Regions from separate parts of the Clostridium sp. JNZ X4-2 genome, predicted to be linked through region 2. Evidence: predicted binding sites of a transcription regulator. Region 2 holds the regulator's gene; the other holds the start of a gene.
The links. Region 2 encodes HrcA, which represses chaperone genes, less so after heat shock. Its sites were predicted from a motif close to TGTTAGCACTCNNNNNNNNNGAGTGCTAACA; they were not measured.

Region 1 (3,443 bases), 610 kb from region 2:
AGTAACTGTAAATGAAGCAAATGAATTTGTGGAGAGAATGAAATCAGGAGATAAATACATGACAAATTCATGCTGTACAGGATTTATGAGTTATATTGAAAACAAATTTCCGGGGGAAGTGTCAAGCATATCCAGCACTGTTTCACCTATGATTGCCGCAGCTAGAATGATTAAAAAGGAAAATAAAAATGCAGTAGTAGTTTTTATAGGACCTTGTACTGCTAAGAAAAGTGAAATAAACAGGGAATCTGTAAAAGGTGCAGTGGATTATGTTCTGACATTTGAAGAAATATCGGCACTTATGGGGGTATTTGGTGCAGAACCTGAAGATTATGAGGATACATCTGTAGATGATGCATCTCTTTATGGAAGAGGATTCGCCCAGGAAGGGGGGCTTACAGCTGCCATAGAAAACTATATAAGTGACAAAAAATGTGACATTTCATTTAAACCTGTGAGGGTAAGCGGAAAAGATGAGATAAAAAAGGCTATGACCATGGCTAAATCAAAAAGGCTTCAGGGCAACTTTATAGAGGGAATGATGTGCCAGGGCGGATGTATTGGTGGATCGGCCGCAATGACGCAAATCATGAAGGCAAAACCACAGCTGGTGAAGTTTAGTAAACAGTCCAATAAGAAATCTGTACTTTCCAACGAAAATTTAAAAAGATTCAGAGAAATTAATTTAAATAGATAACTTAAAAGGGGCTGTGGCACAAGCTAATTGTGCGGCAGCTCTTTTTTATCTTTAAAATTTAATTGAAATTTAACTTAATAATGCAGGTGGTTTGTGTTAGAATTGCTATAAATCATATTTTAGTCCAGAGAAGTATATGATAAAATTAACTGGATATAATTAATATTAAAATACAAGTATGTTATCAGGTGATATAAGTTGAAAACTTATAGTGAAAAATTTAAAAAAAAAATAGCAGAATATAAATCCTATCTAGTATTAGGTGTGATACTGATTATATTGCTTGTTGCAGCTTATGAATATTATCATAAATATATTTATATATTCAGGGATCCTAATAAAATAAAAAATATAGTAATGTCCTATGGCAGATATGGCATATCGGTGTTTTTACTTATTCAAGTTTTACAGGTGGTAGCCTTTTTTATACCCGGGGAAATTATTCAAATTGCAGGAGGATATATATATGGTACTTTATTTGGAAGTATATTGTCCATTATAGGCATAACAGCGGGAAGTATACTCGGCTGTAGTGTGTCCAGAATTTATGGGAAACCTCTTGTAAATAAAATAATATCTAAAAGGCATTTAAGATTTTTTGATAAGATATTGCAGCTGGGAAGTGTGAATTCCATAGTATTTTTACTGTATTTAATTCCAGGTATACCTAAAGATATTCTAGCTTACATATGCGGCATATCCAGTATTAGTCTTAGAAATTTTGTATTATGTTCAACTCTTGGAAGATTGCCCGGAATAATCATTTCCACTTATTTTGGCTCAAATATATATTCGGGAAATAAAATAGTATTGATAATTATAGCTGTAATGATGACTTTATTATTTGTAATAGGTATATTGAAGGGAGAAAAAATAATAGCTAAAATGGTAAAAAAATTTCAATCAGATAGTAATAAGTAAATTTAAAACATTGCTTATTGCTTTTTGTTTAAATAAGTTTTAATTACTATGTATATGTAGGGCTAGTAGGAAAATAATAATATTGGTTTCTTTATGAAATATCTGCATATCAGTATATTTATGAAATTAATAGAAATAGGCTGAAATAGCTATTTAATTAAAGCATATTAGATGTTTTTTATGAAAAATAGTATAATATATGTCAAATTTAAATTTGATAATATAAATGGTATTCATTATTATAATAATTGTATTAGCACTCATAATTAATGAGTGCTAACAAGGAAAGCTAAAAAATAAATTAAAATAAATTTAAAGTATTTTGAAGGAGGGGTTTAGATGAAAATTAGACCACTTGGAGACAGGGTTGTAATTAAAAAAATTGAAGCAGAGGAAACTACAAAAAGTGGTATCGTTTTGCCAGGTACTGCTAAAGAAAAGCCACAGGAAGCAGAAGTTATAGCAGTAGGACCTGGTGGAATAGTTGATGGAAAGGAAGTCAAGATAGGAGTTAAAGTAGGAGAAAGAGTATTATTCTCCAAATATGCTGGAAATGAAGTGAAAATAGATGGTACAGAATATACCATCTTAAGGCAAGATGATATATTAGGTATAATTGAGTAGAAAAGTTGATTTTTAAAAATAAAAGGTATTTATTATGATAAGTAGTTGTAAGGAGGTTTTTTTATGGCAAAGAGTATTTTATTCAGTGAAGATGCAAGAGCAAAGATGCAAGAGGGCGTAAATAAATTAGCAAATACAGTAAAAATCACCCTGGGACCTAAGGGAAGAAATGTAATACTTGATAAAAAGTTCGGGTCACCACTTATTACAAATGATGGTGTTACCATAGCAAAAGAAATAGAATTGGAAGATCCTTATGAAAACATGGGAGCTCAGCTTGTAAAGGAAGTTGCTACAAAGACAAATGATGTAGCAGGAGATGGAACTACTACTGCAACTTTACTTGCTCAGGCTATAATAAGAGAAGGATTAAAAAATGTTACAGCCGGAGCTAATCCAATGCTTATAAGACAAGGTATAAAAATAGCTGTAGATAAGGCTGTAGAGGAAATAAAGAAGATTTCAAGAACTGTAAATGGAAAAGGAGATATAGCAAGAATTGCAGCTATATCAGCTTCTGATGAGGAAATTGGTAAATTAATAGCTGATGCTATGGAAAAAGTAGGCAATGAGGGTGTTATAACCGTTGAAGAATCTAAAACTATGGGAACTGAATTAGAAGTAGTTGAGGGTATGCAATTTGACAGAGGTTATTTAAGTGCGTATATGGTTACAGATACAGAAAAGATGGAAGCTGCACTAGAAGATCCGTATATTTTAATAACAGATAAAAAGCTATCAAATATTCAAGATATACTTCCATTACTTGAGAAGATAGTTCAACAAGGGAAAAAGTTACTTATAATAGCTGAAGATGTAGAGGGCGAAGCACTTACAACTTTAGTTGTAAATAAATTGAGAGGAACATTTACCTGCGTAGCAGTAAAAGCACCTGGTTTTGGAGACAGAAGAAAAGAAATGCTTCAAGATATAGCAGTACTTACTGGTGGTCAGGTGATTTCTGAAGAACTTGGAAGAGACTTGAAGGAAGTAACATTAGAGGATTTGGGAAGAGCTGAATCAGTAAAGATAGATAAAGAAAATACTACCATAGTAAATGGAAGAGGAGATAAAAAGGCTATTAAGGATAGAGTATCTCAAATCAAGGTACAGATAGAGGAGACTACTTCTGACTTTGATAAGGAAAAACTGCAGGAAAGACTTGCTAAACTTGCAGGCGGAGTAGCCGTAATAAAAGTTG
Region 2 (3,443 bases):
TTAAATGTAGAAGATAATCTGGAATTTACAGTAGAAGGAAATCCAGGTACATTTACAGAAATAAAATTAAGTTTTTTAAAAGAGATGGGAGTCAACAGATTGAGCATAGGGCTTCAGGCCTGGCAGAATTCTATGCTTGAAAGAATAGGCAGAATTCACACTATAGGTGATTTCTTAGAGGGATATGGAATGGCAAGAAAATTAGGATTTTCAAATATAAATGTAGATCTCATGTTCGGGCTTCCGGAGCAGACTTTAAAAGATTGGGAAGATTCCTTGAAAAATGTAGTGAGACTGGGCCCGGAGCATATATCCTGCTACAGCCTTATAGTGGAGAAAGGTACTGCTTTTTACAATATGTACAAAAACAATGAATTGATACTTCCGGGAGAGGAAGAAGAAAGACAGATGTATGATTTTGCGCTGGAGTTTCTCTCTGAAAATGGATACAATCAGTATGAAATATCCAATTTTTCTAAAAACAGCAGTGAGTGCAGGCACAATCTGGTATACTGGAATCTGGAACCTTATATAGGCTGCGGAGTCAGTGCCCATTCTTATGTAGATGGGTATAGATATAGAAATACATGGGATATAGAAGAATATATTTTGGAAGGAATCCAGGGGAAATTCGTAAAATTGGATAAACATAAGAATTCTATTTGTGATGATATGGAAGAATTTATGTTTATGGGTCTTAGAAAGATAAATGGAATTTCCATGAGAAACTTCAAATATAGATTTGACAGAGATATTTATTCAGTGTATGGAAGCATAATAAATAAATATATAAAAAAAGGAATATTGGTAGTGGATGGAGATAGGATGTATCTAAATAAGAGGGGAATAGAAGTATCTAACAGTGTGATGTGTGAATTTATTTTGACCTAATATTAATTATATTAGATATTTTGAGTAAACTTGAGAAAATAATATGAATTTCCGTATAAATCATGTAAACTATACTATTTATTTAAATAATATAGTTTATATGGTGTTGACAAAAAAAATTATGAGTGATATTTTTTAATCATAGCATTAGCACTCAGTAGTAATGAGTGCTAATAAAGAGGTGATATTATGGAAATGGATGAAAGAAAAATAAGAATACTTCAGGCAATAGTAAATAATTATATAAATAGTGCCGAGCCTGTTGGATCCAGAACCATAGCTAAAAAGTATGACTTGGGGGTAAGTTCTGCAACTATAAGAAATGAAATGTCGGATCTTGAAGAAATGGGTTATTTAGAGCAGCTTCATAGTTCTTCAGGGAGGATACCCTCCAATAAAGGTTATAGGTTGTATGTAGATAAACTGATGCAGATACCAAATTTGACTCCAGAAGAAATGCATATAATAAAAAGTCAAATTATAAACAATGCTTTATTTGAAGTTGATAAAATAATAAAGCAGGCTATTTGCCTTCTGTCAGAGCTTACAAGACTTACCTCTATAGTTAGGGCACCTTCTGTAAAAAAAGGTCATATAAGGCATATACAGTTGGTAAATATAGAATCTAACAGCAACATTCTGTTAGTGCTTATAATCGACAGCGGGATTGTAAAGAATAACTTTATAAAAATTAAGAAAGCTATTTCCGATAATACTCTTATTAAACTGAGTAATATATTAAATTCCAGATTAAAAAATTTATGCGCTGATGATATAGACTTAGAAATTGTAAATAATCTTAAGTTGGCTCTAAAAGGATACGAGGATATAGTGGATGAAATAGTTTATGTTTTATATGACAGGCTCAATGATATAGATAATTCAGAAATATATATGCAGGGAGCTACAAATATATTTGATTATCCAGAATACAAGGATATAGAAAAGGCAAGAGAATTTTTATCTATGTTGGATAATAAGGATAAGGTAAGTAGTTTGTTAAACAGTGCTTCAAGTATTTCAGTAAAAATAGGAAGTGAAAATTATATAGCAGGTGCAGAAGACTGCAGTGTAATATCTGCAGTATACAGTTTAAATGAAAAGCCAATAGGAGAAATTGGTGTAATAGGACCTACAAGAATGCCTTACTCCAAGGTTATATCTGTATTGGCAAATGTGGTAAAGGAAATGAATTATATTTTAAGCCACGCCTATTCTGATGGAAAATAAAAAAATTTTTAAAATAAAGCAATGGTTTAACAAAGTTCAGTTTATTTAAATATCAATAAAATGTTGGATTGGAGGAAATGCCTAAATGTTAAAGGATGAGGATATGGATGCACAGGATATTAAAAAAGAATGTGCTGAAAAGGAAAATAGTTGCTGTGGAGAAGATAAAAACTCTGCAGAAGATGAAAAAGTTAATTTAGATGAGGAATTACAAAAATCTGATAAGGAAAAGGTAAATGATGAAACAGAAGTAGATTATGAAGAAAAAACAGAAGGTAAAACGGAAGTAAATGATGATGCAAATGATGAAAAAGCAGATGAACTTAAGGAGAAAAGAATAAATCTGGAGAAAGAATTAAAAAAAGAGAATTTTAAGTTAAAGGATGAAAACAATAAAATTATGAATGAGATTAAAGCCCTTAAGGATAGACTTTCCAGAACCAAAGCAGAGTATGATAATTTTAGAAAAAGAACATCGAAAGAGAAGGAAGGTATTTATTCTGATGCATGTAAAGATATATTGAAGGAAGTTTTACCTGTATTGGATAATTTGGAAAGGGCAGTAAAAGTGGAGGGAAATACAGAGGATTTAAAAAAAGGTGTAGAAATGACAGTGAAACAATTTAACACTGCACTTGAAAAATTGAATGTGGAGGAAATTCCTTCTGAAGGGGAGTTTGATCCTAATGTCCACAACGCAGTTATGCATATACAAGATGACAGTTATGATAAAAATTCCATAGTAGAAGTATTTCAAAAGGGATATAAAAGAGATGACAAAATAATAAGGTACAGCATGGTGAAAGTAGCAAATTAAGTTTAAATAAAGAAAATGTTACTAAGATAATTTCAACCGAGTTAAATTTAGGAGGTAAGTTAACATGTCAAAAATAATAGGTATTGATTTAGGAACAACGAATTCTTGCGTTGCAGTTATGGAAGGTGGAGATCCAGTAGTTATAGCAAATTCTGAAGGTTCGAGAACCACTCCATCAGTAGTGTCCTTCCAGGCAAATGGTGAAAGACTGGTAGGTCAAGTAGCTAAAAGGCAGTCAATAACAAATCCAGATAGAACTATAATGTCAATAAAAAGGCAGATGGGAACAGACCATAAGGTAGATATAGATGGAAAAAAATATACACCACAGGAAATATCATCCATGGTACTTCAAAAAATAAAGTCAGATGCGGAAGCTTATTTAGGAGAACCTGTAACTGAAGCAGTTATAACTGTACCAGCATATTTTAACGATAGTCAAAGGCAGGCAACTAAAGATGCTGGAAAAATAGCAGGACTTAATGTTCGTAGGATAATAAATGAG

Region 1: groES (co-chaperone GroES) is a predicted target of HrcA. The motif match lies at 1,870-1,900, and genes of this name have one in related genera.

The regions. Positions count from the first base shown of each region.
Region 1 covers NZ_CM142685.1:360,334-363,776, forward strand. Annotated here, with positions in the region: gene ACYUJ6_RS01825 (4Fe-4S dicluster domain-containing protein) at 1-697, shown strand, start outside; gene ACYUJ6_RS01830 (TVP38/TMEM64 family protein) at 896-1,618, shown strand; gene groES (co-chaperone GroES) at 1,958-2,242, shown strand; gene groL (chaperonin GroEL) at 2,306-3,443, shown strand, end outside.
Region 2 covers NZ_CM142685.1:968,469-971,911, forward strand. Annotated here, with positions in the region: gene hemW (radical SAM family heme chaperone HemW) at 1-891, shown strand, start outside; gene hrcA (heat-inducible transcriptional repressor HrcA) at 1,081-2,121, shown strand; gene grpE (nucleotide exchange factor GrpE) at 2,207-2,938, shown strand; gene dnaK (molecular chaperone DnaK) at 3,003-3,443, shown strand, end outside.